DNA from 3 places in the Martinezella lusitana genome. Region 3 is predicted to be linked to each of the others. Evidence: riboswitches for the same ligand, from Rfam matches in the RefSeq annotation. Region 3 holds a riboswitch; each other region holds the start of a gene.
What was found. Region 3 has a riboswitch for cobalamin ahead of HB780_RS30000 (aromatic ring-hydroxylating oxygenase subunit alpha). Riboswitches for the same ligand answer to the same signal wherever they lie in the genome.
Positions count from the first base shown of each region.

Region 1: linked by a shared signal. The riboswitch ahead of cobU (bifunctional adenosylcobinamide kinase/adenosylcobinamide-phosphate guanylyltransferase) and the one ahead of HB780_RS30000 (aromatic ring-hydroxylating oxygenase subunit alpha) in region 3 are both predicted to bind cobalamin.
Region 2: linked by a shared signal. The riboswitch ahead of nrdH (glutaredoxin-like protein NrdH) and the one ahead of HB780_RS30000 (aromatic ring-hydroxylating oxygenase subunit alpha) in region 3 are both predicted to bind cobalamin.

Region 1 covers NZ_CP050308.1:694,774-702,734, reverse strand. The annotation lists gene HB780_RS17220 (cobyric acid synthase) at 1-559, shown strand, start outside; gene HB780_RS17215 (chloride channel protein) at 556-2,352, opposite strand; cobalamin riboswitch at 2,531-2,932, shown strand; gene cobU (bifunctional adenosylcobinamide kinase/adenosylcobinamide-phosphate guanylyltransferase) at 3,073-3,597, shown strand; gene cobW (cobalamin biosynthesis protein CobW) at 3,603-4,652, shown strand; partial or broken gene cobN (cobaltochelatase subunit CobN) at 4,662-7,961, shown strand, end outside.
Region 2 covers NZ_CP050307.1:1,718,745-1,726,705, reverse strand. The annotation lists gene nrdF (class 1b ribonucleoside-diphosphate reductase subunit beta) at 1-836, opposite strand, end outside; gene nrdE (class 1b ribonucleoside-diphosphate reductase subunit alpha) at 853-2,934, opposite strand; gene nrdI (class Ib ribonucleoside-diphosphate reductase assembly flavoprotein NrdI) at 2,976-3,389, opposite strand; gene nrdH (glutaredoxin-like protein NrdH) at 3,404-3,625, opposite strand; cobalamin riboswitch at 3,874-4,100, opposite strand; gene HB780_RS11010 (hypothetical protein) at 4,408-4,755, shown strand; gene HB780_RS11005 (response regulator transcription factor) at 4,873-5,481, opposite strand; gene HB780_RS11000 (sensor histidine kinase) at 5,484-6,548, opposite strand; gene HB780_RS10995 (ABC transporter ATP-binding protein) at 6,674-7,961, opposite strand, start outside.
Region 3 covers NZ_CP050308.1:3,370,224-3,378,184, reverse strand. The annotation lists gene HB780_RS30010 (glycoside hydrolase family 25 protein) at 1-215, shown strand, start outside; gene HB780_RS30005 (FAD-binding oxidoreductase) at 285-1,373, opposite strand; gene HB780_RS30000 (aromatic ring-hydroxylating oxygenase subunit alpha) at 1,377-2,621, opposite strand; cobalamin riboswitch at 2,720-2,921, opposite strand; gene HB780_RS29995 (ACT domain-containing protein) at 3,135-3,548, opposite strand; gene HB780_RS29990 (DUF6656 family protein) at 3,639-4,250, shown strand; gene HB780_RS29985 (L-threonylcarbamoyladenylate synthase) at 4,309-5,283, shown strand; gene HB780_RS29980 (FAD-binding oxidoreductase) at 5,318-6,748, shown strand; gene HB780_RS29975 (DNA translocase FtsK) at 7,010-7,961, opposite strand, start outside.

The DNA of each region.
Region 1 (7,961 bases), 1.2 Mb from region 3:
TTCAAAATCGACCATCGGCGATCTCATGGATCTGCGGGCGCAGGGATGGGACCGGGATATCGCCACCCATGTCCGGCGCGGCGGTCGCGTCATCGGCATTTGCGGCGGCTACCAGATGCTCGGCAACGTGGTCTATGATCCACTCGGCATTGAGGGATCGGTCACGGAAACGCCGGGGCTTGGGCTGCTCGATGTCGAGACCGAGATGGCGCCGGAAAAGACCGTGCGCAACAGTATGGCTCAATCCACGGAGTACGACGCGCCGCTTTCCGGCTATGAAATCCATCTTGGCGTGACACGTGGCAACGATTGCGACCGGCCCTCGACCATGATCGACGGCCGGCCGGATGGGGCGCGTTCTGGCGATGGCCTCGTCATGGGCACTTATCTGCACGGGCTTTTCACCAGCGATGCCTATCGGGCAAGGCTGCTGGCAAGTTTTGGCCTGAGCGGCGAGCGGATGGATTACCGCGCCAGCGTCGAGACGGCGCTGGACGAGATTGCCACGGAACTGGAAGCGGTGCTCGATCCGGCCTGGCTCGACAGTCTCGCGGGCTAAAGCTCGCCGGAGACCTCGCGGCGGCGGCGGTCTAGTTCTTCGCTGTAGCGGCGCAAAGTGTAGCTCTCGGTGAGCAGGCCTATCACCTTGCGCTCGATGAGGTCGTTGACCACCACCAGGGCTTCGCTTGCCGTCTGGTCGAACAGGGCAGCGGCCTGCTTGGCATTCATCTGCGGTTGTAGGAAGTCGTTGCGGTGGCGGATGAAGTCGGCAAGGCCGTGCTGCTCATCATCCTTTTCGACCGGGCTAGCATAAATGTCCGGCACCAGCACCATGCCGGCATATTTATCGTCCTTGTCGAGCAGAATGACGCGCTGGGCCGAGCCGATTGGAAAATCGTGCCGAAATTCCTCGATTCGCATGCTGACGCTTGCCGTGTGCACATCCGGACGCATCATCCGCGCGACTGTCAGGTTGCGGATCCAGCCGACGTCATGGGCGCTGCGAATGCTTTCGCCGCGCAAATGGAAGCGCCAGGTGGCGAAGGAATAGCCGAAGGTCGTGCGCACCACCAGCGACGAGGTGATGACGGCGGCCAGCACCAGCGCGGTGATCGGGAAATCGCCGGTGATCTCCAGCGCCAGGAAGGTCATGGTCAGCGGTCCGCCGATGATGGCGACAGCAAGCGAGCTCATGCCGACGACGGCGTAGATGACCGGTGTCAGCGTGGTGTGATCGAAATAAGGGGCGCAATAGGCAAAGATCTTGCCGAGCAGCGCGCCCATGAACAGCGAGGCGAAGAACAGGCCGCCTCGGAAACCGGAGCCGATGGATACCGCGGAGGCAAGCGACTTCAGCAAAAGGAGGCTGGCAAGTCCCCATAGGGTGACTTCACTGCCGAGATTCAGGTGCAGCGCACCGTGGCCGGCGGAGAGAACCTGCGGCGAAATCAGCGCCAGAAGGCCGACGACCAAGCCGCCGAGCGCCGGGCGAAAGGGCGGCGCGATCGAACTCTTGCGTGCCAGCTCCTCGACAAAGGCGACACCCTGCATGATCAGGATGCCGACACCGGCGCAGAAGCCGCCAAGCAGGATGGCCGGGATGTAGTCGGCGGGGACCACGGCACCGAACCGGCCGACATCGATGGTGAAATCATCGCCGGCAAGCATGCGGGCGATGAAGGTCGAAATAAGTGCCGAAACGACGACCGGAGTCAGCGTTAGGATGGAATAGGTGCCGATGATCAGCTCAAAGGCGTAGAAGGCTCCGGTGAGCGGCGCGTTGAAGGCGGCGGCGATTGCGCCGGCAGCACCACAGCCGACCAGCATCCGAAGATCGGCGCGGCGAAACTGCATCTTGTAGCCGAATTTCGAGGCGATGCCGGCGGCGAGCTGCGTGTAGCCGGCTTCCAACCCGACGGAGGCGCCGAAACCGTTGGAGATCAGGTTCTGCACGGCGACAAGGATGCTGTCGGTCAGCGACAGGCGGCCGCCGTGGAGCGCATTGGCTTCGATCGGATCGATCATCGGCTTTTTGCGGGTGCGTGACATAATGAAGATCATCAGGCCGAGCAGGATGCCGCCGGCGATCGGGGCGATCAGCAGCAGCGACTTGTCGGTAATCTGCATGGCGGCCGAGCTCAACCGGTCGTCGTCGGGGATGCCGTAGACGAGGCTATGGAGCTCACGCGATATCAGGCTCATCGCCGTGACGGCGCAGCCGGAGGTCACGCCGACGAAAGCGCCGGCAATGACGAGCCCGAGCTCGCCACGGCGAAAAAGCGCCCTCAGCCGGCTAGGGCTGAAAAAGGCGGAGAGAACACCGAGACGGCGTGGTTGAAATTTCTGCAACATGGGGAACTGACGATAGTTTCGTGCTCAGATGTATATACCTGGCTTCCATAAACTCCTAACATCAAACAATTACGGCAAAAAGACTGCGCGATCAGTGGTTCCCGAGCTATTTTCGCTGTCGGAACAGCGGATGTCGCATCCGCCGCCTTGATTGACTTGCCTGGGCCGAAAGCCTAATCATTGCGGCATAACGAATGGTTCCCGAGCGGCGATCTGCCGCATGGGATGAAAAGGGAATGTGAAGGGGCGGACCCAACTCGGGCGTTCTCATCACAGCCGACCCCGCGACTGTAGAGCGGTCAGGGTTTTCCATCCGGTTTTGGGGGTATTTCGTTGGTAGTCCGCATGGTGCGGGCGAGCGAAAGCAGCTCCAGAGCAGGAAAAGCCACTGGCGTGGCATCGTGATCAACCAGGGCTGGGCGCCTCTATTATCTACGAATCGTCCGCTTTTTCATGATGACCTGCCGGGAAGGCGAGGAAGATCCGCTGGTGCAAGAGCGGGGGCGACCGGTTTCGGTTCGCCTCCGCTTGCCGCACCTCACCCGCGAGCCAGGAGACCTGCCATGCGTACCGGGCGTAAAGCCTATCTTGGGACGCATGTCTCGTTGCCAGCACGGAGGTTGTCATGGCGCCAAACGAATTTTCGCGTGTAAACGCCTGTTTTTCGGGCTTAGCTGCTTTGCGCCGATCTGCCCGTTCGTGCGGGAGCGACAATAGCTGATGCCATCCTCACCATCCCGCGCGGTCTTCGTTCTCGGCGGCGCGCGCTCCGGGAAATCCCGATTCGCCGAAAAGCTGATCTCCGATACCGGCCTTGACCGTCACTACGTGGCGACCGGGCAGGCTTGGGACGACGAAATGCGCGATCGTATCGCACAGCATCGGAACGATCGCGGCGATCTGTGGACGACACATGAGGAGCCGCTCGATTTGACCGCACGTCTGGCGGCGATCGATAGCGTTGGCCGCGCTGTTCTCGTTGATTGCCTGACGCTATGGGTCACCAATCTGATGATGGCCGAGCGCAATATCGCGGCGGAGTTTTCCGCTCTTACCGAATTTCTGCCGAAGGCCAAGTCGCGGCTCGTTCTCGTTTCCAACGAGGTCGGGCTCGGCATCGTGCCGGAAAACCGCATGGCGCGCGAGTTTCGCGACCATGCCGGCCGGCTGCACCAGATGATCGCGGCGGCAAGCGCCGAAGTCTATTTTATCGCGGCGGGACTGCCGCTGAAAATGAAGGGTTGATCCGCATGAGCCAAGAAAAGATTCCCGCCACTGTCATCACCGGCTTCCTTGGCGCCGGCAAGACGACGCTGATCCGCAATCTCTTGCAGAACGCCGGCGGCAAGAAGATCGCCCTGATCATCAATGAATTCGGCGATCTTGGCGTCGATGGCGATGTGCTGAAGGGCTGCGGCGCAGAGAATTGCACCGAGGACGATATCATCGAGCTCACCAATGGCTGCATCTGCTGCACCGTCGCCGACGATTTCATTCCGACCATGACGAAGCTTCTGGAGCGCGACGTGCGCCCGGATCATATCGTCATCGAGACGTCCGGCCTGGCGCTGCCGCAGCCGCTGGTCGCCGCCTTCAACTGGCCGGATATCCGCACCCAGGTCACCGTCGATGGCGTCATCACCGTGGTCGATAGCGCCGCCGTCGCCGCCGGTCGTTTCGCCGATGATCATGACGCCGTCGAAGCCCGCCGCGTCGAGGACGATTCGCTCGATCACGAAAGCCCGATCGAGGAATTGTTCGAGGATCAGTTGACCTGCGCGGACCTGATCGTTCTCAACAAGACCGATCTCATCGACGTCGCCGGCCTTAGCCGTGTGCGTGCCGAAGTTGCCTCGCGCACCGTTCGCAAGCCGACGATCATCGAGGCAAAGAATGGTGACGTCCCCATCGCCATCCTGCTCGGCCTTGGCATCGGCACGGAAGCCGATATCGCCAACCGCAAATCGCATCATGAGTTGGAACACGAGGACGGCGCACCGCACGACCACGACGAGTTCGACAGCTTTGTCGTTGAGCTAGGCCCAATCGCCGACCCCACCTCGTTCATCGAAAAGCTGAAGGGCGTGATTTCCGAACACGATGTCCTGCGTCTCAAGGGCTTTGTCGATGTTCCCGGCAAGCCGATGCGCCTGCAGATCCAGGCCGTCGGCAGCCGTATCGACCATTATTTCGACCGCGCCTGGGCGCCGGGCGAAGCGCGGGCGACGCGGCTGGTGGTGATTGGGCTACATGAGATGGACGAAGGGATCGTGCGCAAATCGATCGAGGCGTCGGTCTAAGGCAGAGCCATGCATCTCCTCCTAGCGCAAAAAGGAACGATCAGCGACGGCGAGGAGGCGATTGATCTTGGTCAGTCGCCGGGCGATATCCTGTTCCTGTCGGCGGCCGATACCGAGCTTGCGGCAATCGCCGCCGCCCACGGGCAGGGGGAGGCTGGCTATTCGCTGCGGCTCGCCAGCCTGATGAGCCTCAAGCATCCCATGTCCGTCGATACCTATGTCGAGCGGACGGTGCGGCATGCGAAGCTGATTATCGTCCGCGCGCTTGGTGGCGCCAGCTATTTCCACTATGCGCTTGAGGCGCTGCATGCCTGTGCTGCGCGCAGCGGCGCTCTTATTGCGGTGCTGCCGGGGGATTCGAAGTCCGATCCGGGGCTGATGCCGTTTTCCAACATCGTGCTCGATGATCTCAACGCGCTGTGGTCCTACCTGATCGAAGGCGGGGATGCGAATTCTCGGGCGTTTCTTGGCTATGCCGAGGCGATGCTGTCGGGGGCGGAGAAGCCGGCAACGGCATCACCGCTGATGAAGGCCGGGATCTGGTGGCCGGGCAGGGGCGTGATTGGGGTTGAGGAGTGGAGAAGCGTCTCCGAATTGGCAGTCCCAGAGGGACTCGAACCCCCCACCATCGTAATCTCGTTCTATCGCGCCCTCGTCCAGAGCGGCGAAACCAAGCCCATCGAAGCCTTGATTGACGTCCTCGTTGCCCAGGGCATGCTGCCGCTGCCGGTGTTTGCCTATAGTCTCAAGGACCCCGTCTCGATCGGCATTCTGGAAAGCGTGTTCACCGAATTGAAGCCGGATGTCGTCGTCAATACGACCGGGTTTGCGGTTTCGGCGCCGGGTGCCGATCGCCAGCCGACCGTATTGGAGACGAGCGATGCGGTCGTGCTGCAGGCGATCTTTTCGGCCTCGTCGAGACAGGCCTGGGAGACGTCGTCGCAAGGGCTTTCGGCGCGCGATCTCGGCATGAACGTGGCGCTGCCGGAGGTGGATGGGCGTGTGCTTGCCCGCGCCGTTTCGTTCAAGGCGGCCGCACGCTATGATGATCGTGTCGAGGCCAATATCGTTGCCAGCGAGCCGGCCGAGGACCGCATGCGCTATACGGCGCGGCTTGCCGCCAATTGGGCGCAGCTGCGCAGGACGCCGCCGCCAAAGCGGCGCGTGGCGCTGGTCATGGCCAACTATCCGAACCGTGACGGAAGGCTTGGCAACGGCGTCGGGCTCGACACACCGGCAGGTACGATCGAAGTGTTGAAGGCGATGCGGACGGCGGGTTACCCGGTGGCCGATCTGCCTGGTGATGGCGATGCGCTGATCCGGCATCTGATGGATGGGCCGACTAATTCGGGTCACGATGGCAAGGTTGTTCGCGAGACGCTTTCTTTAAGCGAATACAAATATTTCTTCTCATCTCTTCCTAAACAGATTCAGGATGAAATCGTTGCCCGTTGGGGTGATCCCGAGAGCGATCCCTATGTTCGCGACGGCGTTTTCGCGCTGCCCTTCACCCGCTTCGGCGAAGTGCTGGTCGGTATCCAGCCGGCGCGTGGCTATAATATTGATCCGAAGGAAAGTTATCATTCACCGGATCTTGTGCCGCCTCACGGCTATCTCGCTTTCTATGCGTTCCTGCGCCAATCCTTTGGTGCGCATGCGATCATCCATATGGGCAAGCACGGCAATCTCGAATGGCTGCCTGGCAAGGCCCTGGCGCTGTCGGAAACCTGCTATCCTGAGGCGATCCTCGGGCCGTTGCCGCATCTCTATCCTTTCATCGTCAACGATCCCGGCGAAGGCACGCAGGCAAAGCGCCGCACGAGCGCCGTGATCATCGACCACCTGACGCCGCCATTGACCCGCGCGGAAAGCTACGGTCCGCTGAAGGATCTCGAAGCGCTGGTGGACGAATATTACGAGGCCTCCGGCGGCGATCCGCGCCGTATCCGGCTGCTGCGCAAGCAGATCCTCGATCTCGTTGCCGATATCGGCCTCGATCAGGATGCCGGCATCGCCAAGGGTGAGGGCGAGGATGAGGCGCTGAAGAAACTCGACGCCTATCTCTGCGATCTCAAGGAAATGCAGATCCGCGATGGGCTACATATTTTTGGTGTCTCACCGACAGGCAGGTTGCTGACCGATTTGACGGTGGCACTGGCGCGTGTGCCGCGAGGTTTGGGCGAGGGTGGCGATCAGAGTTTGCAGCGGGCGATTGCGCGGGATACGTTGGAGGGAGTGGGATTCGTCGAGAGTGCGGCACCCCCCTCTGTCGCTCTCGCGACATCTCCCCCACAAGGGGGAGATCGTTAAATCGCGGCGCTTCCTCGTATCAAACAGACATCGAACCCGTTGACGCTGCGCTTGGCGTTTCGGGAGAGCGGAGCGGCATACTCCCAACAATCTCCCCCCTTGTGGGGGAGATGTCAGCGAAGCCGACAGAGGGGGGTATCCCTCCGCGCAAGCCGTTCGATCCTTTGGATTGCGATATGGCCGCCGAATGGACCGGCCAACGCCCCGACATTCTTGCCGATATTTCCGACGATCCCTGGCGTACCCAAGGCGATACCGTCGAGCGCATCGAACTCCTGGCCGCGAAATTCGTTGCTGGAGAGATCGGATGCCCCGAGGATTGGACGCACACGCGCGCTGTTCTAGCCGAAATCGAAACCCGCCTGAAACCCTCGATCCTTGCCTGCGGAGATGCCGAAATCTCCGCCCTGATGAAAGGCCTGGACGGCCGGTTCGTGCCCCCCGGTCCTTCCGGTGCGCCGACGCGCGGCCGGCCGGACGTCCTGCCGACGGGCCGGAATTTCTATTCGGTCGATAGCCGCGCAGTGCCGACGCCGGCTGCCTATGAGCTTGGCAAGAAATCGGCCGAGCTGTTGGTCCGTCGCTATGTGCAGGATCACGGCGAATGGCCGGTTTCCTTCGGGCTGACGGCCTGGGGTACGTCCAACATGCGTACCGGTGGCGACGATATCGCCCAGGCGCTGGCGCTGATCGGCGTCAAGCCGGTCTGGGACATGACCTCGCGGCGGGTCACCGGCTACGAGATCATCCCGCCCGCTCTGCTGCGTCGCCCGCGCGTCGATGTCACGCTGCGCATTTCCGGCTTCTTCCGCGATGCGTTCCCGGAGCAGATTGCGCTGTTCGACAAGGCGGTCCGCGCGGTCGGTGCGCTGGAGGAGGATGCGGCGGACAATCCGATCGCGGCGCGGATGCGTGGCGAGATCGCGCGGCTAGAGGCGGCGGGCTTGGATCAGGATTCCGCCAGCCGCCGTGCCGGCTATCGCATTTTTGGCTCCAAGC
Region 2 (7,961 bases), on a different replicon from region 3:
GCCTCGTAGCCGAGATTCATCAGCGCCTTATTGGCATTGTAATGCAGGAATTTCTTGACGTCTTCCGTCAGACCGACGCCGTCATAGAGCGCTTCGGTGTATTTTGCCTCGTTGTCGTAAAGCTCAAGCAGCAGGTCGAAGGCAAAATCCTTGATCTCTTGGCGCCGCGCTTCCGGCTCACGGTCGAGCGCCCGCTGGAACTTGTATCCGATGTAATAGCCGTGCACGGCTTCATCGCGGATGATCAGGCGGATCATGTCGGCGGTATTCGTCAGCTTCGCCCGGCTTGACCAGAACATCGGCAGATAGAAGCCGGAATAGAAAAGGAAGCTTTCGAGAAAGACGCTGGCGACCTTCTTCTTCAGCGGGTCGCCGGAGGCATATTGCTCCATGATCAGCGCCGATTTCCGCTGCAGGAATTCATTCTCCTCCGACCAGCGATAGGCGTCGTCGACATCCGGCGTCAGGCACAGCGTCGAGAAGATCGATGAGTAGGACCGCGCATGCACCGCCTCCATGAAGGAGATATTCGACAGCACCGCCTCTTCATGGGAGGTCTCCGCGTCCGCCATCAGCGTCACCGAACCGACGCCGTTCTGGATGGTGTCGAGAAGCGTCAGGCCGGTGAAGACGCGGATGGTAAGCTGCTGCTCTTCGGGTTTCAGGGTCGCCCAGGAAGGGATGTCGTTGGAAAGCGGCACTTTTTCCGGCAGCCAGAAGTTCCCTGTCAGCCGGTTCCAGACTTCCAGATCCTTGTCGTCATCGATGCGGTTCCAGTTGATGGCGCGCACCGCTTTGGAACGCTTCGGCGTGTTGGTTTTCACTTGAATGTTCATCTTGTTCCCCAGGGTATCAGAGTGCGCAGGACACGCAGCCCTGCACTTCCGTGCCGGACAGCGCCATCTGGCGAAGGCGGATGTAGTAGATGGTCTTGATGCCCTTCTTCCAGGCGTAGATCTGCGCCTTGTTGATGTCGCGGGTTGTTGCGGTGTCGCGGAAGAACAGCGTCAAGGATAGCCCCTGATCGACATGCTGGGTGGCCGCCGCATAGGTGTCGATGATCTTCTCAGGCCCGATTTCGTAGGCATCCTGATAGTAGTCGAGATTGTCATTGGTCATGAAGGCAGCCGGATAATAGACGCGGCCGATCGTGCCCTCCTTGCGGATTTCGATCTTTGAGACGATCGGATGGATAGAGGAGGTCGAGTGGTTGATGTAGGAGATGGATCCCGTCGGCGGCACCGCCTGCAGGTTCTGGTTATAGAGACCGCCTTCCATCACGGCCTGCTTCAGTTCCTGCCAGTCTTCCTGCGTCGGAATGTCTATGCCGGCGGTTTCGAACAGTGTTCGAACCCGCTCTGTCGCGGGCTTCCATTCCTGTTCGGTGTATTTGTCGAAATAGTCGCCGGAGGCGTATTTCGAATTCTCGAACCCCTTGAAACTGCGCGCCCGTTCCACCGCCAGGCGATTGGAGGCGCGGATGGCGTGATAGGTCACCGTATAGAAATAGATATTGGTGAAATCGACGCCTTCCTCGGAACCATAGAAAATCCGCTCGCGGGCGAGATAGCCATGCAGGTTCATCTGGCCGAGGCCGATCGCATGGCTCTCATCATTGCCCTTTTCGATCGAGGGCACCGACGAGATGTGGCTCATGTCGGAGACCGCCGTTAGCGACCGTATTGCCGTCTCGATCGTCTTGCCGAAGTCGTCTGAATCCATGGCAGCAGCGATATTCAGGGAGCCGAGATTGCAGGAAATATCCTTGCCCATATGCTCGTAGGAGAGATCGTCCATGTAGGTGCTTGCCTCGCTCACCTGCAGGATTTCGGAGCAGAGGTTGCTCATGGTGATGCGCCCGGCGATCGGATTGGCGCGGTTCACCGTGTCTTCGAACATGATGTAGGGATAGCCGCTCTCGAACTGGATTTCGGCGATCACCTGGAAGAAGTCGCGCGCCTTGATCTTCTTCTTGCGGATGCGGTTGTCGGCCACCATCTCGCGGTATTTCTCCGTCACGGAAATTTCCGTGAACGGCACGCCATAGACACGCTCGACGTCGTAGGGCGAGAACAGGTACATGTCCTCGTTGTTCTTCGCGAGTTCGAAGGTGATGTCCGGGACGACAACGCCAAGCGACAGCGTCTTGATCCTGATCTTCTCGTCGGCATTCTCGCGTTTGGTGTCGAGGAACCGCATGATGTCGGGGTGATGCGCGTTCAGATAGACCGCGCCCGCTCCTTGCCGCGCGCCGAGCTGGTTGGCGTAGGAGAAGCTGTCTTCCAGCAGTTTCATCACCGGAATGATGCCGGATGACTGGTTTTCGATGTGCTTGATCGGCGCGCCGGCCTCGCGGATATTGGTGAGTGACAGCGCGACGCCGCCGCCGCGCTTGGAGAGCTGAAGCGCCGAATTGATCGAGCGTCCGATGGACTCCATGTTGTCCTCGACGCGCATCAGGAAGCAGGAGACCAGTTCGCCGCGCTGCTTCTTGCCGGCATTGAGGAAGGTCGGGGTTGCCGGCTGGAAGCGGCCGGCAATGATTTCGTCGACCATGTCTTTCGCCAGCGATTCATTGCCTTGCGCCAGGGTCAGCGCGACCATGCAGATGCGGTCTTCATAGCGCTCGAGGTAGCGCTTCCCGTCGAAGGTCTTCAGCGTATAGCTGGTGTAATATTTGAAGGCTCCGAGAAATGTCGGGAACCGGAATTTCTTCGCATAGGCGTGATCGAAGAGGTCGCGCACGAAGTTGAAGGAATATTGGTCGAGAACCTCGCGCTCGTAATAGCCCTCGGTCACGAGATAATCGAGCTTCTCCCTGAGGTTATGAAAGAAGACGGTGTTCTGGTTGACGCGCTGGAGAAAGTACTGCTTTGCCGCCAGCCGGTCCTTGTCGAGCTGGATTTTGCCACCCTCGTCGTAAAGGTTCAGCATGGCGTTCAGCGCATGATAGTCGAGTTGCGTTTCGGTGGCCTTTACCGGGCGTTCGAGCGTGAGCGTGTCCAAAATCGTTCCAATCCATCTCTGACATTGGCGACGTCCTCTTCCGTGCCGATCAGCTCGAACCTGTAAAGATACGGCACCTGGCATTTGGCGGAGATGATGTCGCCGGCGATCCCGAAGGTCGCTCCGAAGTTGCTGTTGCCCGCGGCGATCACGCCTCGGATGTTCGATCGGTTCTCCGTCTCGTTCAGGAAACGGATCACCTGTTTTGGAACCGCGCCCTTGCCGCTGTCGCCGCTATAGGTCGGCACCACGAGGACGAAGGGCTGGTGGACACGGAAAAGCTCATCCTGACGAACCGGTATTCGCACGGCGTCCAGGCCAAGCTTGCCGATGAAGCGATGGGTGTTCTCGGACCGGCTGGAAAAATAGACGATCTGCCCCATCGATGGCTGTCTCATCAGGCAAGCGCGCTGATCATGTCGGGCCGGAAGCCCGCCCAATGCTGTTCGCCGGCGACGACCACCGGGACCTTGCGGTAGCCGAGGCCCTGCACCAGTTCGAAAGCGGCATTGTCGGTGGAAACATCGACGACCCGGTATGCGATGCCGTGGCGGTCGAGTGCTCGTGTTGTTGCTGTGCATTGGACGCAGGCGGGCTTGCTGTAGACGGTGATGCTCATGATTGTCCTCGTATCTTTGAAAGTCACACGATATCGTCCAGACATCCGCCGATGCCCGTTCGAAGAAAATGAAGATGGGTCAGCACACGCCCGGATTCGGACGTGGATGTGCGGCTACTCGCGCAGGGACTGGTTTGAAAAATTCGACATGGACTTCACCCCGAAGTTGACTGATCGCAGGACCTCGGGGAAGCGTGCACGAACGGAGTCATTCCGCTGTACATCGCGACCTTCCGGACACCCCGCCCGTGGACGTTTTGTTTGAGGCAGGTCTCCTGGCTTGCGGGTCGTTGCATCAATCCTCACCTTCCCGAAACATCATGCTTCAGTGGCTTTCGGTGGATAGATGCTCGCCGCTTACAGTTGCGGGGGCAGCTCCGGAATTGCGGCGCCCATTATGGGCGGTCGCGCACCGTATTCCCGTCTTAGCCCCCAACCCTTGCGAATCGGAAGAACCTCGAACACTACATATGGTAGACGAGGTTGGAATTTCGTCAATCGATATGATGGCGCGCCGTCACGTTTCGTGGGGATAGAGCAAAGCCGCCCTTGGGGGAGACGTTGTTTCATTTCATTCCGTTGCTTCTCCCGGTGGGCCACGCTCCCGTGCTTGCCTTCACTGCTGGCAACCCTAGTTTTATGCTCGGGGAGGCGCTGCATCGTGGAAGCGATGCCTTGGGGGCGATCACGTTGGGATTGTATGAACGGCCTGTTCGGATAGCGTTCATGTAAAATGCAATATCACCGAATCATGCCATCGATATAAAAGTGAGGAGCGAAGGATGTTTGGACGTTTTGCACGAGTTTCTTTTCTTGCATTGGCCGGCCTGGCCGCAACGCAATTGATGCCGTCTGCCGCCATGGCGCAGAATTTCGGTGATGACGACGGATACAGGCAGCCGCCAAGGTGGGATCGCCGGCAGGATCAGAACTGGGACGGCCCACGGAGAGACCGTGACCGCGGGGGCTGCGGCCGGCGCGAACTCATGGACGCCGCCCGCCAGGAAGGTTTCCGACGCATTGATTCGGTCGAAAACAACGGGCGACGCATTGTCGTCCGTGGCTGGAATGATGGTGGCCCCGACCGTATGGTTTTTGCCAATCGACGTGGCTGCCCGGCCCTCAATTAAGGCTCACGCATCATCCGCCGTGACCAATGTAGCCGGCGGGCTAAAGCATAGCGTCAAGGCACGATTTCGATCGTGCCTTGACGACGTTGAACTGATTGATGTCCCCGGCATTGCGGGCTATCCGAGCGTATCGGCCATTCTGATGAGGTCGGCGACGGAGCCAGCCTGCATCTTGCGCATCGCCTGGCCGCGATGAACCTTCACGGTGATTTCGCTCAGGCCGAGTTCGGCTGCGATCTGCTTGTTGAGGCGTCCGAGGGCGACAAGCGCCATCACCTCACGCTCGCGCGTTGTCAGCGTCGCAAACCGCTCCCGCAGATCGGTCGTCGCAGCGTCCTGGCGAAGTCGGACGCGATCTTTTTCCAAAGCTTGCCGAATGGCGTCGAGGAGATCCTGCTCCCGAAAGGGCTTGAGCAGAAACTCCACCGCGCCGGCCTTCATCGCCCTGACCGACATCGGCACGTCGCCATGGCCGGTCAGGAATATGATGGGCAGGGGATTGCCGGTCCTTGCCAATTCGTCCTGGAAATCCAGGCCACTTGCATCCGGCATCCTGACGTCGAGGACAAGGCAGGAGGGGCCATCGGATCGTCGATGGTTGAGGAAGTCCCGTGGCGATGCGAAGCTGCTGACGTCGTAGCCGACCGAGCGCAGGAGGCTGTCCAGCCCATCCCGGACGGACGGATCGTCATCGATGACATAGATGGTCGGTTTTTGCTCCGGCATGATCATCCTCTCGTTCCGGCAACCGACGGCAGGATGAAGCCGAACACCGCGCCATGCGGGAAGTTGGGCGCTGTATAGACCGTGCCGCCATGCGCCTCGACGATCGACCGGCTGATCGCCAGCCCCATTCCCATTCCTGTTGTCTTGGTCGTGAAGAAGGTTTCGAACATCCTCTCGGAAGCGGCAGGCGGCACGCCCGTGCCTGTGTCGCGCACGCTGACCGTTATCTTTCTGCCATCGGCGGCGGCGCTGACCAGCAGCTCGCGCTTCTCCACATCGACGCCCGCCATTGCTTCGATGGCATTGATGACGAAGTTCAGGATCACCTGCTGCAGTTGAACCCGGTCGCCTGTCACTGATGGTAGATCATTGGCGAGTTCGGTGCGCAGCAGGATATGGTTTTCGCGGATCTCACCACGCACGAGCGCCAGCGCTTCGGTGACCGCTTCAACAATGTCGATCCTGTCGCGCGATGGCGCCGTTCGCGCAACCAGACTGCGGACGCGGCCAATCACCTCGCCGGCGCGGCCGGCATCCTTGACGATCCTGTCGAGCGCGCGCCGTGCCTCCTCCTGCTCGGGCGGTGCTGCCGACAGCCAGCGGAGTGCCGCATTGCCATTGGCCACGATTGCGGTGATCGGCTGGCTGACTTCATGGGCGATAGAGGTGCTGAGTTCGCCCATCGTCATGATGCGCGACATCCGCGCGAGTTCGGATTGCGCCTGTCTAGCTCTTGCCTCGGTCGCCTCGATCCTGATCGCCAGATAGGTAGTCGCGCCGATGGCAAGCAGGCTTATGGCCCCGTTCACCATGCCGGATTGGGAATCTCCGTGCCGTGTCAGAAAGTAGCTCGCTATGGTGAGGACGGCACAGGCGATCCCCACGATCATGACGGCCCCGGGCCGGCCGGAGCGCACGGAGATGAGGATCACCGAGACATAGAGCACCGCAAAGGCGATCTCCAGATTGGTCACCGTGTCGGCAACGAAGATCAGGGTGGCGAGCAGCGCAAGGCCCAGCCACAGCAAGGGCGCCTCGACCAGGTATCGCAGGACCTCGCGCCTCATATCGCCTTACCCTTCCTACACGAATCCGCCGCCGCACATGCGACGGCAGGGTGCACGATCGGAAAGCCATGAGCAATGCCGACCATTGAGGTGGGCCAATGGTCGGCGATGATCAAGCATGGTCCTTAACTCGGGTTTTCGAGTGTGAACAGGTCAGCATTCTCGTCGTAAGCGAAATATTCGGCATAACGAGCCCAGTTCGTCACGGCTTTCAGCGTGGTATCGGCATAGTCCTCCGACATGTAATCCTCGAGCTCGTCGCGAAAACGTCGGGCCGGCGCGCGATGCGTCGGCCGCTCGTCGAGGACACGGCGGATATGGGCGGCGAGCGGCACATAGGTGGCGAGATGCTGCTCGAACAGGCGCTTGCGTTCGTCGACGTCGCTATCGAAGAAGCGCAGGCCCGGAGCCGTCAGCCGGATGTCGCCGCCTTCCAGATCGGCAAAACGCAACAGTTGCAGCGTTTCGGCGACCGGGAAGAGATCGTCGATGTCGAGATGGAGATGCGTGGCAAGCGGCGGCAGATCCGCCTGTCCCCGGTAAGGCTCGGCTGCCACCGTTTCTATCAGGCCGGACAGCAGGTTGGTCGATACCCGCGGCAGGGCCATGGCGATGCCCGTGCCCGGGAAGAGCCCATCGCGCGCCGTGGTGCCGGTCTTCGCGGTCATCCTTGCATAGATGTCTTCGACCAGCATCCGGAAGGTGGGGTCGAGACGGTTGCGCGGCTGCGGCAGGTCGACGCGAATTTCGGCGATGACACGACCGGGGTTCGACCCGAAGATCAGGATGCGGTCGCACATCAGCACGGCCTCTTCGATATTATGCGTCACCATCAGGATGGATTCGATTGGCATCCGGCCTTCGCACCACAGATCGAGAAGATCTGTGCGCAGCGTCTCCGCCGTCAGCACGTCGAGCGCCGAGAAAGGCTCGTCCATCAAAAGGACCTTCGGGCGAACGACGAGGGCGCGTGCAAGGCCAACGCGCTGGCGCATGCCGCCCGACAGCTCCTTCGGATAGGCGCTTTCGAAGCCGTCGAGACCGATAAGGTCGATGGCGGCAAGTGCACGCTTGCGCCGCTCGCCCGGTGCTATGCCCTGGGCCTCGAGGCCCAATTCGACATTCTGCAGGACGGATAGCCAGGGGAAGAGTGCAAAACTCTGAAAGACGACCGATACGCCCGAGTTCGGACCGGTCACTGGCTTGCCTTCGAAAGTGACTTCACCCTTGCTCGGCTGGATTAGGCCAGCGATCGCCCGCAGCAGTGTCGACTTGCCGGAACCGGAGCGCCCAAGCAGTCCGACGATTTCGGCGGAACGAAGCTCCAGATCGACATTGTCCAGCACGACCAGCGAGCCGGATGCGCCCTTGTCGTAGATCTGGCAGACCTGCTTGGCGGATACCAGCGGGGTG
Region 3 (7,961 bases):
TGCCGATGACGAAGATGCAGCTTGCCGGGATCTGGCCGCAGGGCGATCTTCTGCCCGCCAAGCCGATGCCAGCGCCCGACATGATCGCCAAGGCGCCGAGCTGTGTCGAGCCGCTGCAGACACTCGTGTCAATGATGGTCGACCCGGTCGTCACCGCCTCGACCCAGCAAAAGACACCGGTCGAGATCAACGAACTGAACTACCAGGACTTCTAGAGCGGTTCAGCGCTCTACCCAGTTTTTTTACGCAATTCCGGACGGCAACCGCTACGCACTGGAATTACTTTAGGCTTCGATCTGCACATCCGTCTTCGGACGCGAACAGCAGGCGAGGATATAGCCCTCCTCGATCTCGTCGTCGAGAATACCACCATTGTGGCTCATCTCGACCTCACCCGAGAGCTTCATTACCCGGCAGGTGCCGCAGAGGCCTGACTCGCAGGCCGCACCTATGCGCACGCCCGCGCCGCGCGCGGCTTGCAGGATCGTCTGGCCGGGCGCGCAGGGGACGTCCTTGCCGGCCATGGTGAAGCTGATCGAAGTCGCTGCTTCCGTCGGCGCGTCATCGCTGACTTCAGCCAGCGGCGATGCCGCCTGCGCCGGCTGGAAGCTTTCCTGATGATAGCGCGTCATGTCGAAGCCGTGCGCCACCAGCATGGAACGGACGGCATCCATGAAGACTTCCGGGCCGCAGCAGAAGATCGTGCGGTCCATGAAATCAGGCGCCAACAGCCCGATCTTCGCCTTGTCGATGCGGCCCTTCAGCCCCGACCAGAGATCGGTGCGGCCACAGCCTTCGACAATGAAGCCGAGGTCGAGGTTCGGCATGAAGCGGGCAAGATATTCCAGCTCCGAGCGGAAGATGATGTCGGCGGGGCTGCGCGAGCAATTGATGAAGGTGATGTCGGATAACGGCGCGGTATCCGACATGTAGCGCGTCATCGCCATCATTGGCGTGACGCCCGAGCCGGCGGACACGAAGAGATATTTTTCGCCCGGATGACGGATATGGCTGAAGTCGCCGAGAGGACCGAAAGCCTTGACGCGCATGCCCGGCTTCAGGTTATCGAACATCCAGCGCGTGCCGATGCTGTCCTTCTGCGCCTTGACCGTGATGGCGACGGAAAGGGGCCGCGACGGGGTCGAGGACAGCGTGTAGGTGCGCATGACCGGCTCCGCAGCCGCCGGCAGCTCCAGAGTGACGAACTGGCCCGGCAGATAGCGGAACCAGTTGTCCTTGTCGGAGCGGAAGGTGAAGGTCATCACATCGGGTGCTTCCGGCGTTGCCGAAAGGCATTCGAGCAGATGCTGCCTGTCGGTCCAGGGCTTCATCTGGTCCAAGTGCTGATGGCGGAGGGAAACGGTCATGTTCATAACTCAGGCGACCGCCGACAGCTTGGCCTGATCGCCCTGCAGCCGGTTGATCATGAAATTCGCGTACCATTCGACGAACTGCATCACGCCGCCTTCATCTTCCGGCGAATAGGGGCCGGGCTGGTAGGCGGGGGAGCGGATGCCGAAGGCATTTTCCTCGACGATCCGGCGGTCCTGATCGTTGGTCTCGGTCCAGACGTGGGTGAGTTCGTCGATATGATAGTCGACCCCTTCGACCGCGTCCTTGTTGACGAGCCACTTGGTCGTGACCTGCGTTTGCTCGGGACCGAGCGGCAGCACGCGGAAGGTGATCGCATGGTCGGCGAGCACATGATTCCACGTCGACGGATAGTGGAAGAGCAACAAAGTGCCGATATGGCTTTCCAGCACATCTTTGGAGAGCGGCCGCTGCACGGCGCGCGCGCCCGACATGGTGTAGCTCTCGGCATCCTGGATGAGCGGCATGCGTGCGGCGCGGAACTGGCCGGACGGCGACATGCGGAATTCGCTTGGAAGATCCGACGCCTCACACTTCGCCCAGTGCGCCGAAATCACCGGATCGTCCTTGGCGCCCTGCACGCCGGTCGCGCTCGGTGCTTCCGGATAGGTGCGGCAGAGCTCGGGATGGTTGGCCGCGCAATGATAGCATTCGCGATTGTTTTCCCACACGAGCTTCCAGTTGCCCTTCTCGATGATCGTGCTTTCGAAGGCGACCTTGGTCTCGCCGAGGCGGTGGCGGACGAGATAGGGCTCGACCATGGCGCGGAACGGCGCGAAGTCCGGCGCCTGTTCTGCAAGGCAGATGAAGACATAGCCGCCAACGCTTTCGCAATGGACCGGCTTCAGCGAAAACTCGCTCTTGTTGAAATCCTCCGGCATATGGCGGGCAAAGAGCAGGCTCCCGTCAAGCTCGTAGGTCCACTGATGATAGGGGCAGACCAGCTTTGCCGAAGAACCGCGCTCGGAGGAACAGACGCGCGAGCCGCGATGGCGACAGCTATTGTGGAAGGCGCGGATCACCTGATCGCGGCCGCGAACGATGACGACCGGATAATCGCCGATCTGGACCGTGAAATAATTGCCGGCACGAGGCACTTCGCAATCATGGCCGATGAACAGCCAGTCGCGATAGTAGATCGTCTCCATGTCGAGCTTGAAATAATCCGGATCGGTGTAGAAGGGCTGCTCCAGGCTGAAGCCCTCGCGGCGGTTCTTCAATTGCCGCAAAACGTTGGTGCTAATATCCATTTGCCTATCCTCGCGCAGTACCGGTGAGCAGGCAGAGGACATGCGTGGCCGCTTGAGAACGACCCAAAGCAATGTCCCGACCACCCGCCGCGGTCAGTAAACCATATCTCCCCAAGGCTGGTTTCCGGGCTCTGGAGCGGTTCTCTAGAGAACCCCATGGCACCTTCCCAGGCTGTCTCAGCCCAGTGGTTTTATTCGCCATGCTTCACTCCACCACCGTTGCGGGGGCAGCGCCGGATTTCGACCGGCTTCCCAATTCTCCGCCCCCTAGCGGGCGGCACCTTGAGATTGATGTCATCATAATCCTCGCCCCGCCCGCCGCTCTGCTGCAATGCGACATCGGCTTCGAAATTGACGACAGACGAAAGAAGATTTTCGGAGAGACCGCTCAGCCGTAATATCGGAAGATAATTCAAATCGTTATGCTCCCGCAGCCAGCATCATTTTCCGCTTGAGCCGCTCTGCATCTGCGCCGCTTTGTCTTGATTGCGACAGGCTCGTCACTGGGCGGCTTCAACGCGGGAGCTGCGCTGCCGAAAGCGCCTGTAGTGCAGCCATTGCACGCCCGGCATCGGCCACCGGCACGAAGATATGATCATGATAATAGCCGGCAACGACATTGGCGCTGATCCCCTCGTTTCCCAGCGCCGTCGCAAGCGCAGCCGTGAGACCCACGGCTCCCAGCGAGGAGTGGATTTCGAGAGTGATCATCCGCATCGCAGGCTCGGCCGGAAGCCCCGCTTGTCGGGCCGCCTCGACCGGCAAGATCAGCGTCACACCCTCTCTCTCCTGAAACAGTCCAACCGGATTCAGGTGGATGTAATCCGCCAGCGACGAGGCGGGCACGCTACAATAGACGAACTCGCCCTCGACGAGATCAGGCTTCATGCCGACAAGCAGCAACTTGAGATCGGTGATGCCGGACATGGTTCTGATCCTCCTCAGCGATCCATCAGCAAGCCCGGCTCAAGCTAGATGATCTATCCTTCGCTATCCAGACCTCCATGGCGAGCCGGCATGGCAAAGCTCAGATATTTCGATGCCAAGAAACCCGCCGACCCGGAGCCGACGCTGCCGGCACCCGGGTATACGGAATTCCTGCGCACCGGCCGCATCAATCGAGACAAGACGCATTGGCTCGCTGAGGAGCGACGCTACCTCACCTTCGAGGAAGTGGCCGAACGCACGGCTAGCAAGCTCAGAAGCGCCGGCGAGACGACCCATGACCGCCTCAACAGCTTTCACCAGTCGATCCGCTTTCCAAAACTGATCTTCCATCACACGCTCAGGGATACGCCGCATCTCGGCTATTGCCACGTCACTGCTGCGCGGACACAATTCGCGCAGTATGAGCAAGTGAGCTGGGCCTTCTACATCGCCAATTTCTTCGCCCGCCTCGGCCAGAACGATAATTTCTTCGAAGACATCAGCCTGAAATATTCGCGGATGTATTTCGCCGTCGCCATAAGGCCGGATGAGGATGCCTCGAAGAAGAAGCTGACGATCAATCGCGAGGTGCGCGGCAACGGCGTGCTTTTCCACACCCATGATCCACAGATCGCCATCCGCAATGTGCTTCTGCTCGGCGCACGCAACGAACAGCTCCGTGACATCATTCGCCAGCTTTGATCATTGATCCCCAAACTCGAAAAGCATAAGAACGGCCTGAACGACAATCGGTCAGGTCATGGCGCGACATATAGACATTCTCCAGCATCCAGAGGCGGCAATAGCGGCGGCGACGGCCACCCTTGCCGAGGGGTTGCCGATCGGGCTACCGACCGAGACTGTTTACGGGCTTGCCGCCGATGCCACCAATCCCGCCGCCATCACCCGCATCTACGAGACCAAGGGCCGGCCGCGCTTCAATCCGCTGATCTGCCACATGAGCGACCTCGCCATGGCCGAACGCTACGCGATCTTCGATCCCGTCTCGCGAAAGCTGGCGGAAGCCTTCTGGCCCGGTCCGCTGACGCTGGTGCTGCCGCTGCGCCCAGAGAGCGACATTCACCCGCTGGCGACCGCCGGGCTCGATACGGTCGGCATCCGCGTGCCGCAGGGCTTTGCCGGCGAGCTGATCCGCGCCTTCGGACGGCCGCTTGCCGCTCCCAGCGCCAATACATCCGGCAAGATCAGCGCCACCAACGCCGATCATGTCCATGACGATCTCGGCGAGCGGATTTCGCTGATCCTCGATGCCGGGGCTTCGGTCGTCGGCGTCGAGTCGACCATCGTCAAGGTGGAGAACGGCGAGATGCGCCTGCTCAGGCCCGGCGGGCTGGCGGCAGACGAAATCGAGCGGGTCGCGGGCCAGCCTCTGAAGCGCAAGAACGGCGCGTCAGCGACCATCGAAGCGCCGGGGATGCTGGCCTCGCATTATGCGCCGGGTGCCGCGGTGCGGCTCGATGCGACCGCCGTTTCCGCCGGCGAAGCGCTGATCCGCTTTGGCAGGCCCGATATTGCCGGCATCGAGACGGCGGCTGTCGTGCTCGACCTCAGCCCATCCGGCGATCTTACCGAGGCCGCCGCCAATCTCTTCGACTTCATGAAGCGCGCCGATGCCAGCGGTGCTGCGACCATTGCCTTTTCCAGCATTCCCGACGAGGGCCTCGGCGAGGCCATCAACGACCGGCTGCAACGCGCAGCCGCGCCGAGAGAGTAAATCCGATCACACGCAATTCGGCAAAGGATACGCCATGAGCAGCGCCGCCCCTTCCTCCGCCCTTCTCGATCGCTTCGCCGCCATCGTCGGTGAAAAGCACGCGTTGAGGGAGGCTGCGGATATTGCCCCGCATCTGATCGAGAACCGCGGGCTCTATCACGGCGCATCACCGATGCTGCTCAAGCCCGGCTCCGTGGAAGAAGTCTCCGCGATCCTGAAGCTTGCCAGCGAGACCGGTACGGCGATCGTGCCGCAGACCGGCAATACCGGCCTTGTCGGCGGCCAGACGCCACGCGAGGGCGGCTCCGACATCCTCCTATCGCTGGAACGGATGAACCGTATCCGCGACATCGATCCGGTCGGCAACACCATGGTCGTCGATGGCGGTTGCATTCTGGCCGACGTGCATAAGGCCGCAGCCGAGCATGGCCGCATGTTTCCGCTGTCGCTCGGCTCGGAAGGCTCGTGCCGCATCGCCGGCAACCTTTCCACCAATGCCGGCGGCACCGCCGTTCTCGCCTATGGCAACATGCGCCAGCTTTGCCTCGGGCTCGAAGTCGTGCTGCCAACCGGCGAAATCTGGAATGGGCTGCGCCGCCTGAAGAAGGATAATACCGGCTATGACCTGCGCGATCTCTTCATCGGCGCCGAGGGTACGCTCGGCGTCATCACCGGCGCGGTGCTAAAACTCTTCCCGCAACCACTTGGTCATCAGGTGGCCTTTGCCGGGATACAGTCGGTCGACGATGCGCTGACCCTGTTCAAGAACGCATCCGGCCTCTGCGGCACAGCGCTGACCGGCTTCGAACTGATGCCGCGCATCGGCGTCGAGTTCACCGTGCGCAACATCCCCGGCGTGCGCGATCCCCTGGAAACGGCTCATCCCTGGTACGTGCTGATCGACGTTTCCACTTCGGATTCGGCCGAGACCGCCGAGCGGATGATGACGACACTGCTGGAAGAGGGCTATGAGGCCGGCTTGATCCAGGACGCGACCATCGGCAGCTCCGAGGCACAGCAGAAGGCGCTATGGCACATGCGCGAGAGCATGTCGGACGCGCAGAAGCCCGAGGGCGGCTCGATCAAGCACGATGTTTCCGTGCCGGTCGCGCTGATCCCGCAATTCATGGCTGAAGCAGAGGCGGCGGTAATGGCGGCCCTGCCCGGCGCCCGCATCTGCGCCTTCGGCCATATGGGTGACGGCAATATTCACTACAATATCTCCCAGCCCGTCGGCGCCGACAAAGAAGAGTTCATCGGCCGCTGGCACGACATGAACGAGATCGTTCACGGGCTGGTGCTGAAGCATAACGGCTCCATCTCCGCAGAGCACGGCATCGGACAGTTGAAGCGCGACGAACTGGCCTCGATCCGCTCGGATATCGAGATGGACCTGATGCGCAGGATCAAGACGGCGTTTGATCCGGCGGGGGTCATGAATCCGGGGAAAGTTTTGAGGGTCTGAGGTTAGCTCCGTATCTGCCGAACCTCTGGTACCCCCCTCTGTCACTTCGTGACATCTCCCCCACAAGGGTGGAGATCGTTGGGAGTATGTCGCGCCGCCTAACCAGGTAATTATGCTTCGGTCTCTGCGGATACGATGTTTGCTTGAGGCGAGTCCGCCGCAGGTTACCAATCTCCCCCCTTGTGGGGGAGATGTCACGCTAGTGACAGAGGGGGTGAACACTCTCCGCAACTGCTGCGGCCAATGCGCCCCCCTACTGGATCAATCAAAATCCTCATTGCTCGGCTGTGCTGCCTGCGCCCCACCATTCCGGTTTCCCGAAATGATCTCGCGCTTGCCGACGTGGTTTGCCGGGCCGACAAGGCCGTCTTTTTCCATGCGTTCGACGAGCGAGGCGGCGCGGTTGTAGCCGATGCCGAGGCGGCGCTGGATGTAGGAGGTGGAGCACTTCTTGTCACGCATGACGACCTTGATCGCCTGTTCGTAGAGGTCGTCACCATCCTCAGAGGCGATGGCGCCCTTGTCGAAGACTGCGGTGTCTTCTTCGTCGTCTTCCTCATCTTCATCGGCGGTGACCGTGTCGAGATATTCCGGACGGCCTTGCGTCTTCAGATGCGCGACGACCTTTTCGACCTCTTCATCCGACACGAAGGGGCCGTGGACGCGGGAGATGCGGCCGCCGCCAGCCATGTGCAGCATGTCGCCCTGGCCGAGGAGCTGTTCGGCGCCCTGCTCTCCGAGGATGGTGCGGCTGTCGATCTTCGACGTCACCTGGAAGGAGATGCGCGTCGGGAAGTTCGCCTTGATGGTGCCGGTGATGACGTCGACGGACGGACGCTGTGTCGCCATGATCAGGTGAATGCCGGCGGCGCGGGCCATCTGCGCCAGGCGCTGGATTGCGCCTTCGATTTCCTTGCCGGCAACCATCATCAGATCGGCCATTTCGTCGACGATGACGACGATATAGGGCATCTGCGTCAGGTCCATCTCCTGGCTCTCCTCGATCGGAGCGCCAGTGCCCTTGTCGAAGCCGGTCTGAACCAGGACGTGGATCGTCTCGCCCTTTTCACGGGCCAGGGCGACGCGGCTGTTGTAGCCGTCGATGTTACGGACGCCGAGGCGCGACATCTTGCGATAGCGGTCCTCCATCTCGCGCACCGCCCATTTCAGCGCCATCACGGCCTTCTTGGGATCGGTGACGACCGGGGTCAGC